DNA from 3 places in the Streptomyces sp. Y309 genome. Region 2 is predicted to be linked to each of the others. Evidence: riboswitches for the same ligand, from Rfam matches in the RefSeq annotation. Region 2 holds a riboswitch; each other region holds the start of a gene.
What was found. Region 2 has a riboswitch for cyclic di-AMP ahead of AC0KTA_RS40140 (LysM peptidoglycan-binding domain-containing protein). Riboswitches for the same ligand answer to the same signal wherever they lie in the genome.
Positions count from the first base shown of each region.

Region 1 (4,099 bases), on a different replicon from region 2:
ACCCAGATGAAGGCGATGGGTGAGGGCACGGCACGGTTCAGCCCCGCGATGCTGCACGGCGCGCTGACCATGCTGGTCACCGGCGTGGCCCTGGTCGGCCTCAACCAGGCCGACGACAACACGGTCAACAACCTCAAGATCGGCATCAAGCTCGCGCTGCTGATCGTGATCCTCGCGCTCGTGTACGTGAAGCGGGACGAGGAGAAGGTCGACAAGGGGATGTTCGGGGCGGTCGGCGGCCTGACCACGGCGAACATTTTCATCGCCGTGCTGTGGACGTGAGCGTCGGACCGCCGACCTGATCGCCGGAAATCGTCGGCCACGCGCGCGTGGGCGTGCTCCCAGCCGCGGTACTTGACCGTGACGACCACCGGGGTATCCGGGCCAGCTCACCCTCCGCAGGTGTGGTGGCGCGCGGTTCGGGGTTTGTGGCGTGGACATCTTCGCGAGGCCCGGGGCGTGCACGCACGTGTGTCGTCCCTCTCCGTAGAGGCGCCGATTCCTGTCGGCCCCTCTACGGAGACAGCGATTACGCCGGCCGCACCACGCTGTGGATCGGCATGTAGTAGATCGACTCGACCCGGACGTTCGCGCCCGGCTTCGGGGCGTGGATCATCTTGCCGTTGCCTATATAGATGCCGACGTGGCTGATGTCGTCGTAGAAGAAGACCAGGTCGCCCGGCTTGGCGCTGGAGGTCGGCACGGTCGTGCCGACCTTCACCTGGTCCCAGGTGGTGCGCGGCAGGGAGATGCCGGCGGTCTTCCAGGCGGCCTGGGTGAGGCCGGAGCAGTCGAAGGAGTCCGGCCCCGTGGCGCCCCACACGTAGGGCTTGCCCATCTGCTTCTCGGCGAAGGCGATGACCTTCTCGGCCTTGGCGGCGTAGCTGCCGTCCGTGGCGCCCGAGCCCGACCCGGAGCCCGACCCCGATCCTGAGCCGGTGTCCGAACCGGAACCGGAACCCGAGCCCGACCCGGACCCCTGGTCCTGCCCCTGCTCCCGTTCCCGCTCGCGCCGCTCCGCGGCCTCCTCCGCCTTCCGCTTGCGCTCCGCCTCGGCCTGCTTGCGCGCCAGCTCGGCGGCCTTGCGCTTGGCGGCCTCTTCCTTCCGCTTCTCGATCGCGGCGAGCCGCGCCTTCTCCTCGGCGGTCAGCTTCGACAGGAGCGAGCGCGCCTTGGTGAGCTTGGTCTGGACGGTCTGCTTGCTCGCCTTCAGGTCGTCGCGCGAGTCGCCGAGCGTCTTCAGGCTCTTCGCGGCCTTCGTGCGCTGCTTGGTCGCGGCGGCCTGCTGCGTCTGGTAGTCGTCGACGGCCTTCTTCTGGCGGCTGGTGAGCCGGTCGGCGAGGTGGTTCTGGTCGAAGAAGCCCTGCGGGTCGTCGGCGAGCATCATGGTGGCGGTCTCGGAGACGCCTCCGGTGCGGTACTGCGCGGCGGCGAAGGAGCCGAGCTCCTGCCGGGCCTCGTTCAGGCTGTCCGTGCGCTTGGCCACGTCGTCCAGGAGCCGGTCGACCTTCTTGCGCTGCTTGTCGGTGCGCTCCTTGGCGGAGTTGTACTTCTGCGTGGCCACTCCGGCCTGGTGGTAGAGGTCGTCGACCTTCTTCTGGACCTCTTCGAGGCTGGGCTTCCCGGGCTCGGCGGGGGCGGACGGCGCGGCGTTCGCGCTCTGCGAGAGCAGGGCCACCGACGTGAGGGCGGCCGTCGTGATGCCGAGGGCCGGGGTCGTGCGTATGAGGGCTGAGCGGCTGCGCGGCTTGCGGTGCGACGCCAAGGCTGGCGACTCCTTCCGTGGACCGCCTACCGGGTTAGCTGTCGGGTTCGGGCGGGTATTTCGGAAGGCTGCCCTACCGTCCCGTACTACGTACGGGACCGATTCACCCCAGGAACATGGTGGGTCCCCGGCTCCGAACGCGTCGGACTCGGCGGAGGCCGCGCGTGCCCGGCGGGGATCGCCGGTGGGGGGACGTGCGGCCCGCGCAGCACGCTAGCCAACTCGTGCGGCGCGAGGGAAGGTTGATGTTCGATATGCCCGATACATTTTCGTGACTTTACGAAGCCCTTGGCGCCGCCCTGACGCGGGCCCGCCCCGGTCGTGGCGCAGCGTGACACTCCGGGCGCGCAGCGCAGGGATGGCCGGAACCTGGGCGGCCTGCCGGAACCCGGGGCGGGTTGTCAGTGGGGCCGCCTAGACTCGGGAGGCGATGAGCAGCCTCTTTGACGACAGCTTCCTGGCGGACCTCAAGCCCTCGCAGGGCCACGAGGAAGAACCCCCGCCGCCGCCCGAGGACAGCGCCCCGGAGCCCATTCCGGACGACCTGTTCCACGGGAAGTTCGACGCGCCCGCACCCCGGGACGGGTACTACAGGGACGGCGCCCCCCGTCCCGCGATCGACCCGGCGGCGCTGCTCGACGGCCTGAACGAGAACCAGCGCGCGGCCGTCGTGCACGCCGGCTCCCCCCTGCTCATCGTCGCCGGCGCGGGCTCCGGCAAGACGCGCGTGCTGACCCACCGCATCGCGTACCTCCTCGCGGAGCGCGGTGTGCACCCCGGCCAGATCCTCGCGATCACCTTCACGAACAAGGCCGCGGGCGAGATGAAGGAGCGCGTCGAGCAGCTCGTCGGCCCGCGCGCGGGCGCGATGTGGGTGTCGACGTTCCACAGCGCCTGCGTGCGCATCCTCCGCCGTGAGTACAAGAAGCTGGGCTTCACGTCCTCCTTCTCGATCTACGACGCCGCCGACTCCAAGCGCCTGATGGCCCTGGTCTGCCGCGACCTCGACCTGGACCCGAAGAAGTTCCCGCCGAAGTCCTTCAGCGCCAAGATCTCGAACCTGAAGAACGAGCTGATCGACGAGGAGGACTTCGCCGCCCAGGCCGCCGACGGCTTCGAGAAGACCCTCGCCGAGGCGTACGCGATGTACCAGTCGCGGCTGCGCGAGGCCAACGCGCTCGACTTCGACGACCTGATCATGACGACGGTCCACCTCCTGCGCGCATTCCCGGACGTCGCCGAGCACTACCGCCGCCGCTTCCGGCACGTGATGGTCGACGAGTACCAGGACACCAACCACGCGCAGTACGCCCTCGTGCGCGAGCTGGTGGGCCCCTCCGGAGAGGACCAGGAGCCGGGCGAGCTGTGCGTCGTGGGCGACGCCGACCAGTCGATCTACGCCTTCCGCGGCGCCACGATCCGCAACATCCTCCAGTTCGAGGAGGACTATCCGGACGCGACGACGATCCTCCTGGAGCAGAACTACCGCTCCACGCAGACGATCCTCACCGCCGCCAACGCCGTCATCGAGCGCAACGAGAGCCGCCGCCCCAAGAACCTGTGGACCAACGCGGGAGCGGGTGCCCGCATCACCGGGTACGTGGCGGACACCGAGCACGACGAGGCCCAGTTCGTCGCCGACGAGATCGACCGCCTCACCGACGCGGGCGAGGCCAAGGCCGGCGACGTGGCGATCTTCTACCGCACGAACGCGCAGTCCCGTGTCTTCGAAGAGATCTTCATCCGCGTAGGCCTGCCCTACAAGGTCGTCGGCGGCGTCCGCTTCTACGAGCGCAAAGAAGTCCGCGACGTCCTCGCGTACTTGCGGGTCCTCGCCAACCCCGAGGACTCCGTCCCGCTGCGCCGCATCCTGAACGTACCGAAGCGGGGCATCGGCGACCGCGCGGAAGCGATGATCGACGCGCTCGCGCAGCGCGAGAAGATCTCCTTCCCGCAGGCGCTGCGCCGCGTCGACGAGGCGTACGGCATGGCGGCCCGCTCGGCGAACGCCGTGAAGCGGTTCAACACGCTCATGGAGGAGCTGCGCACCGTCGTCGAGTCCGGCGCGGGCCCGGCCGTCGTCCTGGAGGCGGTGCTTGAGCGGACCGGCTATCTCGCCGAGCTGCAGTCCTCCACCGACCCGCAGGACGAGACGCGCATCGAGAACCTCCAGGAGCTGGCCGCCGTGGCCCTGGAGTTCGAGCAGGACAACACCGCCGCCGAGGCTGCCAACCCCGCCGCCGAGGCTGCCAACCCCGCCGCCGAGGGCGCGGAGACCCCGGAAGCCCCGGAGGCTCCGCAGGCCCCGGAGGGTGCCGCCCCCGCCGGGTCGCT
Region 1 is NZ_CM160048.1:3,799,153-3,803,251, reverse strand. It holds gene AC0KTA_RS14790 (hypothetical protein) at 1-282, shown strand, start outside; gene AC0KTA_RS14785 (C40 family peptidase) at 530-1,765, opposite strand; cyclic di-AMP (ydaO/yuaA leader) riboswitch at 1,774-1,929, opposite strand; gene AC0KTA_RS14780 (ATP-dependent DNA helicase) at 2,196-4,099, shown strand, end outside.
Region 1: linked by a shared signal. The riboswitch ahead of AC0KTA_RS14785 (C40 family peptidase) and the one ahead of AC0KTA_RS40140 (LysM peptidoglycan-binding domain-containing protein) in region 2 are both predicted to bind cyclic di-AMP.

Region 2 (4,099 bases):
GGTGACGATCTGCGTCGGCACGTACTCGAGGTGCTCGCGACCATCGGCATCGGCACTGATGCGTGTCACGAACTCGTGGAAGAACATCAGCGCATGCCGCAGGTATGAGTGGTCTGTGTCGAAGATCGTCGGGACCGGCCCCAGGCGGGTGAAGTCGACCACCACACAGGGGCGGGTGGTTTCGAATGCCGCATACGTGACCAAGGAGGTGGAGTCGGTGGCATGCCGTACCACTTCCTGGATGGCCGTAGCGGGGCTGTCGGCTCCGTAGAAGAGAGGGATGCCTGCCGGACTCATCCGGTTTGGGTGTCGGGCCTGAGCGGGCGAAGCGGTTCCCAGTAGGCGGGCGGACCAGTGCTGTTCGGCAGCCTCGTGTACCCGTGCGCGCCACAGGCGTTGCCCGGCCGGAATCTCCTGCACCAGTCCTGCCTCTGGGATGAGGCCGCCGAGCGTCTCGAGGATGGCCGCGGCAGGGACCTCGCCGCCGCCGAGATGAGCCTCGTCCTTGTCAGGCGGAGCCAACCAGAACACATGCCGAGTCCGGTACATCACCTGGTGACTGAAACGCTCCCACCCATCGAGCAGCGCCTCGTCCTGGCGAGGGGCGATGAAGTCTCGCTCCACCCACACGTCATCGTGCCGGGCCGCCGCGCGGACGGTCTCCCGCAGTTCCTCACTGCGCAAGACGTCCACGTACTGGTCGGCGAGCTCGTCGCCGTCCCAGTGCTTGACAGGCACCAGTTCGCCTTCGAAATAGGCAAGTTCGTCACCCGCCAGGGCGTACTCGGTGCGGAGCCCGTCGAAGAATGCTTCCAGGAGGGTGTCGATGGGGGCCGCCGGCGTGCGCGCGCAGTAGTCGCAGGTTTCATCCCTGTCGGCATCTGCTGTGATCTTTCGAGCGAGGGTCTCATCATCGACACACCCGGCGCAGACGAAGCCGTAGCCATAGCTCCATCCCTGCTCTGTCTGCGCTTGCTCCATCTCATCTGCACCCACAGGGAAACGATAGCCGTTCCCGCGGATACGGGGCTGAGCTCACGGTGACGGAGACCGGCTAGCGGGGGGACTCCTCCGCCGTGCTGGGCTGTTCAATGCTTCCGTGTTGCGCGCAGACACACTCCGTCCGGGCAGACACACTCCGTCCGGAACGCCTCTCGGGCTGAGCGTGCTGGGCATCAGGAATTCTCACTACATCTGCAGCAGTCTCATCCAACTTGCCGCACCTCAGTACATCCGGACTGTACAGGTTCCAACACCTTTCACTGCGCATCTTCTGCAGCACAGGTCAGAGGAACGTAACTACCGCAACATAAGCGAGACTTCACAGCTTCACCCTTTTACATGTGGGCAGGATCCGCCATCCTAAGCATTTCTGACCACCACAACTCCCCCATTTGAGTGGGGCGTTAAGCAGCATACGTACACCGGTGGAACTTGGCCCACCTCGTGCGCGCACCTGGCTTGCGCGCCTCGCACGCCGGCCGCCAGGCGATGCCCTTCTCTGCAAGTGACTCTCTTGAGCTTCGCGTCCAGCCGCCCCAAGCGGCCACTCCCCCACCAACGGCTCGTGGCCCAGCAGCACATGGCCGCTGCCCCCAGTTCCACGGCCTACTCCGCCCCGCAGCCCGGTGCCAGACCATCTCGCAGCCCTCGAACCGGCTGCGCCGCATGCACACGGCTCGTCGACTTCGCTGCGCTGCCCAGTCCTCACCGTTCAGGCCCGCTGCGGCACTGAAGACCGACGAGATCCGGGTGACACCGCCTCTGCGCTATGTCCGCCTTTGCATGAAAAGCCACTTCTTCACATCATTAATGACGTAAATGAAGTGCTGCCCGTATTGCACTTGCTCGTGCGAAATAGCGCGCTCTGATATGCCGTTGAACCGCATTCCGATCTGCATCCGATTCAGTGAAATGGGTCACATCAATGGCGGTGGTCCGCGGATCCGTTGAGCGCACTTCTGTTCTGCGCAAAGAGAGTTGAGCTTTTCGATCAAAGAGGGCGAGGGATTCTGGTCGCCAGGGACGGACCTCACGCATTCCCTATTCGAATTCGGGCCTTGTTCCGTCCGGGCTTTCTCGCCTAACGTCACCGTCGATCCGGATGGAACGCCGAATCCTGCCGCTGTCCGGAAACCCTCCCACCCACTCACTAACGCACGGCAGGAGCGGGGGACCCAGGTAAGGCGCCGATCCGGATTCCGGAACGGCTCGGGGTGAAGTCGCATTCGCAGTGCGACCGGACATCTCCCGTCCGAACCCGACAGCTCACCTCGTAGGCGACGGAGAGGAATTCGTCATGCCTGCAAAGGGAAAGCACCGCCGTCCCAAGTCCAGTCCGCTCACCCGGGGCATCGCCGCCGCAGGCACGGGCGGGGCCGTGCTCGCTCTTCCGGTGCTCGGCGCGACCACAGCCGGTGCGGCGCAGGCCGGCACGGCTGCCAAGCCCTCCGCGGCTCCCAAGACCTATGTCGTCGTCGCGGGCGACTCCCTCTCCAAGATCGCCCGAGAGCATTCCCTGAGCGGCGGCTGGAAGAAGCTCTACCAGGACAACCGCAGCGCCCTCGGCGACGACCCGAGGCTGATCCGTCCCGGTCTCAAGCTCACCCTCGGCAAGAAGGGCCCGGCCGAGCCCGCGGAGAAGCCGGCCGCCTCCAGGGCGTCCGCCGAGCGGGCGGACCGCTCCGAGCGCAACAACGCGATCGCCGCCGAGCCCGCCGCTGCCCCGGCGAAGAAGTCCTACACCAACGACCTCGACGGCTGGATCAGGGAGTCGCTCGACATCATGGCCCAGCGCGGCATCCCCGGCTCCTACGAGGGCATCCACCGCAACATCATGCGCGAGTCCTCCGGCAACCCGCTGGCCACCAACAACTGGGACTCCAACGCTGCCGCCGGCATCCCGTCCAAAGGGCTCCTGCAGGTCATCGACCCCACCTTCGCCGCCTACCACGTGCCCGGCACGTCGATGGACAGCTTCGACCCGGTCGCCAACATCACCGCCGCCTGCAATTACGCGGCCGACCGCTACGGCTCGATCGACAACGTCAACGGCCCGTACTAAGGCCCGTCTTCAAACAAGCGATGCCGCACTTCACACGTGCAGGGCTCTCTGACGTAGGACGTGAGGTGCGGATACGTGGCCGTCGCGCAGGACTGAGGCTTCTACGAGCACAGCGATATCGGCGGCCAGCGAGCGGTCGGCGCCTTCTTCTGCCAGCCAACGGGCGGCGGCCACCGTGCCGTGGGTGGACCAGCCGCCGATGAGTACGACGCGCCTGCTCGGGTTGAGGGGGTTCGGGGCTCGGACAACATAGCCGCAGTCCCGGATCACCTCACTGTCTGCGGCCTCTCCCTGGTATGCGGTGCCGTCCCAGGTGATCTCTCCTCCGCTCAGATGGAACGGCAAGGACTCCGTCATGGCGGCCAGGAGGCGGTGAGCGACCTCGTTGTTCTTCGGTCCGCCGAGGACGAGCAGGTCGTGCTCCATCTCATGGCCCGGCAGGTGGGCCGATAGCCGGACCTTCTCCAGGTCGAGGTCTCGGTAGGCGTGGGTGAGGGAGGGGACCAACAGGGACAGGGCCCGGATTTGGCCCAGGCCAGCCACGGGGCGCTGGTATCGGCCGGTGTCTATGTGTGCGGTGTCCAGAACGACGGAGACTCACCTGCCCCCGAATAGCGCCATGTGCGGCGCGCGGGCAGCCGTCTGGCCATGAGCCAACGCGCCAGCCCGGCGATGCTGGTGAGTACCGCGGCGACCACTGCGCTGAGAACCTGCGAGCCCACAGCTCCCACAACGCTGTCCATGTCATTCGCCCCCTCCGGTCCTGCAGACCCTAGCGCTGGCAGGTGTTCAGGACCGTCTCTACCGGATCATGGCCCGGGTGTGTCGGGCCTGCACCTCGTCGATGCGGGTGCCGGGCCGGACCAGGGCGCGGGTGATGGCCAGATGCTTGATCACGTGCGAGCCCATCGAGTCGGCTTGAGGAGCCGGCGCGCGAGTGCGCGCCGCAGCCCGATCACCGGCCCGCCACTGGGCGAGCCGCTTGACGTAGAACGGAACGGATCACCGTCCAGGCTGGCGTGCTCGATGACGATG
Region 2 is NZ_JBWYAE010000002.1:164,898-168,996, forward strand. It holds gene AC0KTA_RS40135 (HEPN-associated N-terminal domain-containing protein) at 1-996, opposite strand, end outside; cyclic di-AMP (ydaO/yuaA leader) riboswitch at 2,133-2,297, shown strand; gene AC0KTA_RS40140 (LysM peptidoglycan-binding domain-containing protein) at 2,300-3,064, shown strand; gene AC0KTA_RS40145 (hypothetical protein) at 3,095-3,607, opposite strand.

Region 3 (4,099 bases), on a different replicon from region 2:
GATCCGGCACGGGGGAGGGCCCCGGGGCGGGGTGGCGCGGTCCGTGAAGAAGATGCGCGGCTACCTCGCCGAACTCATCCACCGCAAGCGGGCCGAGCCGGGCGACGACCTCATCTCCGGGCTCATCCGCGCCTCCGACCACGGCGAGCACCTCACCGAGAACGAGGCCGCCGCGATGGCCTTCATCCTCCTCTTCGCCGGTTTCGAGACGACGGTCAACCTCATCGGGAACGGTACGTACGCGCTGCTCACGCACCCCGAGCAGCGGGAGGAGCTGCAGCGGTCCCTGAGCGAGGGGCACACTGGGCTCCTGGAGACCGGCATCGAGGAACTGCTCCGCTTCGACGGCCCCGTCGAACTCGCCACCTGGCGCTTCGCCACCGAGCCGCTGCGTATCGGCGGCCAGGACATCGCCACCGGCGACCCCGTCCTCGTCGTCCTCGCCGCCGCCGACCGCGACCCCGACCGCTTCGAGCGGCCCGACCTCCTCGACCTCTCCCGGCGCGACAACCAGCACCTCGGATACGGCCACGGCATCCACTACTGCCTCGGCGCCCCGCTGGCCCGCCTGGAGGGCCAGACCGCCCTCGCGACCCTGCTGCGCAGGCTGCCCGACCTGCAACTCGCCGCCGCTCCGGAGGAGTTGCGGTGGCGCGGCGGGCTCATCATGCGCGGCCTGCGCACGCTGCCGGTGACGTTCACGCCGCCCGGCCGCTGACGGTGGGTCCGGTACGTGACTGACGTACCGTCACGGCTGTGACTTTCACGTGATCTGCGCTGCATCGACTTGTGACTGACGTTCGACTGCGGCTACGTTCACGACGGCTCGGCACCTCAGAGCACCACGTGCCGCAGCTGTTCTTGTCGTCGCTCGAAAGGCACGTGCATGCTCTCCGGCCAAGGCCGTCACCGCCGCCCCCGCCAAGCCCCGGCGATCGTCGTCGCGGCGGGCGTCACCGGTTCCGCCATCGCCATCCCGCTGCTCGGCGCCACGAGCGCGAGCGCCGCGGACGCCACCACGTGGGACAAGGTCGCGGAGTGCGAGAGCGGTGGCGCGTGGAGCGCCGACGAGGGCAACGGGTACTACGGCGGGCTGCAGTTCTCGCAGGAGACCTGGGAGGACTACGGCGGCCTCGGGTACGCGCCGAGCGCCGACCAGGCCAGCCGCTCCCAGCAGATAGCCGTCGCCGAGAAGGTCCTCGACGACCAGGGCCCGGACGCCTGGCCGAGCTGCGCGCCGGTCGCGGGCCTCACCCAGGACGGCGCGGCCGCGGACGTCGACCCGGGCCTGCCGCCCGCGCCGACGAAGCCCGCGGAGCCGTCGGACGAGACGAGCGAGAAGCCCACCGATTCCACCGGCTCCACCGACTCGGGTGACTCCGCCGACAGTGACAAGGGCGGCAAGGACGGCAAGAGCGGCGACGCGGACACCGACCGGGAGACCGGCAAGCACCGCAAGCCCGACAGCGGCGACAGCACCGGCACCGGCGGAAGCGCCGAAGACAGCAAGGACGGCAAGGCGGAGACGGAGAAGGGGAAGGAGGGGAAGGGCGAGCAGGGAGAGAAGGGGAACGCGTCCGAGGACGAGGACGGCAAGTCCGAGGGCCGTGACAGCACTTCGCCCGACTCCGAGTCCCCCGGCGCCTCCGACGGCTCCTCGGACCCGTCGGACGCGTCTGAGCGCCCCTCAGGCCGCCACCGCGGCTCCAGCGCGGACGAGGCGACGGAGGGCGACTCCGACTCGGGCTCCGCGGGACGGCACGCCTCTCGCGGTGCGGACCGCGACACGCGTGACGGCGAGCGCACCACGGACACCTACACGGTCCGCTCCGGTGACAACCTCTCCCGGATCGCCGACCGGCACGACCTTGACGGCGGCTGGTCCTCGCTCTACGCGGACAACAAGAAGACCGTCGGCTCCGACCCGGACCTCATCCTTCCCGGTCAGCGACTCGAGCTGAGCGAGAAGCAGGCCGCGGAGGCGGACCGGAAGTAGGCACGGCGGAGCGGAAGTTGACTGGCAGTTCGCGGTTAATGTCCGGTTTAAAGACGGTGAGAGGCAAGTGAGAGATGGGTCTCAGAAGCCCTGATCGTCTTTGTAATTCGGGTGATTGCGTGTCTACGGTCGTGACCGCTCGCCACAGCGGGCCCCGCCGGTCGGTACGCCGAATCCTGCCAACGGCCGGACGGGAACAGTCGTCGCTTCGAGCGCCGAAGGCAGGAGCGGGGGACCCAAGGTAAGCGCCGGGCCCGTCCGCCCCGCAGTGAGCAAGTGAGCCGCTGCGAGACGGACAGGAACGGCTAGGGGTTAAGTCGCACGCAAGCCGTGCGGCCGGGCACTCACCCGCCCGAACCCGACAGCTCACCTCGCAGGCGTCGGTGAGGGGATCACTCCATGCTGTTTTCCGGCAAGGGCAAGCACCGCCGTCCGTCCAAGGCCACCCGTGCCGCCACTGTCGTGGGCGTCACCGGCGTCGCCGTCGCCGCCCCGCTGATGGCGGCCGGCTCCGCGAGCGCCGCCACCGGCGCCGAGTGGGACGCCGTCGCCCAGTGCGAGTCCGGCGGCAACTGGTCCATCAACACCGGCAACGGCTACTACGGCGGCGTGCAGTTCTCCGCCTCCACCTGGGCCGCTTACGGCGGTACGAAGTACGCGCCCACCGCCGACAAGGCCTCCAAGGCCCAGCAGATCGAGATCGCCGAGAAGGTCCTCGCGGGCCAGGGCAAGGGTGCCTGGCCGAGCTGCGGCGTGGGCCTGTCGGGTGCCGCGTACAACGGCGGCGGCGCCGAGCAGCCGCAGCAGCAGAAGCCGCAGCAGCAGCCCCAGCAGCAGGCCAAGCCCCAGCAGCAGCCCCAGCAGCAGGCACAGCCGCAGGCCAAGCCGCAGCAGCAGCCGCAGCGGACCGCCCCGCAGACCGAGTCGAAGAAGACCGTCGAGACCCCGACCGGCAAGGTCGTGAAGAAGGGCGACGGCGAATACAAGGTCAAGTCCGGCGACACCCTCTCCAAGATCGCCGAGACGCACGACGTCAAGGGCGGCTGGCAGAAGGTCTACAAGCTGAACGGCGACATCATCGACGACGCCGACTTCATCTACCCGGGCCAGCAGCTGCACCTCAGCTGAAGCTGAGCCCCGGCCCCGCCTCGACAGGCAGGGCATCCCCGTCCCCACGGGTCCCCTCGCCCCGGTGCGCGTATCCCCCGTACGCACCGGGGCGAGGTGCTGTCCGCCTCCGGACCGCGCACCAAGACCGCCCTCGCGTCGCCCGGTCTGTACGCCATGGGCGAAGCTACCGGTCGGTAGAACCTGGGCTTCCGTCCTGATTCCCAGGGAATTGGCCCGCCCGTCGTCCCACGGGGCGGGCGGTCGGCTGGCCGAAGCTCCCGGGCCCGTTAGGCTCAGGAGACGCAGGGCCGATGAAGACCATGCAAGCCATGCGCAAGCCGCGCCCCCAGTGGCGCACGCCATGCGCCCCTAGCGTCACATCCCAGAAGGAGATGCTCGTGCCGTCCATCGACGTCGTCGTAGCCCGGGAAATCCTGGACTCCCGAGGCAACCCCACGGTCGAGGTCGAGGTCGGCCTCGACGACGGGTCCACCGGCCGCGCCGCGGTCCCGTCCGGCGCCTCCACCGGCGCCTTCGAGGCCATCGAACTGCGTGACGGAGACGCCAACCGCTACGGCGGCAAGGGCGTCGAGAAGGCCGTCCTCGCCGTCATCGAGCAGATCGGCCCGGAGCTCGTCGGCTACGACGCCACCGAGCAGCGCCTGATCGACCAGGCGATGTTCGACCTCGACGCCACCGACAACAAGGGCTCGCTCGGTGCCAACGCCATCCTCGGCGTCTCGCTGGCCGTCGCGCACGCCGCGTCCGAGGCCTCCGACCTGCCGCTGTTCCGCTACCTCGGCGGTCCGAACGCGCACCTGCTGCCGGTGCCGATGATGAACATCCTGAACGGCGGGTCCCACGCGGACTCCAACGTCGACATCCAGGAGTTCATGATCGCCCCGATCGGCGCGGAGTCCTTCTCCGAGGCGCTGCGCTGGGGTGCCGAGGTCTACCACACGCTGAAGAAGGTCCTGAAGACCAAGGGCCTGT
Region 3 is NZ_CM160048.1:5,463,416-5,467,514, forward strand. It holds gene AC0KTA_RS22350 (cytochrome P450 family protein) at 1-718, shown strand, start outside; gene AC0KTA_RS22355 (LysM peptidoglycan-binding domain-containing protein) at 887-1,996, shown strand; cyclic di-AMP (ydaO/yuaA leader) riboswitch at 2,200-2,391, shown strand; gene AC0KTA_RS22360 (transglycosylase family protein) at 2,396-3,124, shown strand; gene eno (phosphopyruvate hydratase) at 3,499-4,099, shown strand, end outside.
Region 3: linked by a shared signal. The riboswitch ahead of AC0KTA_RS22360 (transglycosylase family protein) and the one ahead of AC0KTA_RS40140 (LysM peptidoglycan-binding domain-containing protein) in region 2 are both predicted to bind cyclic di-AMP.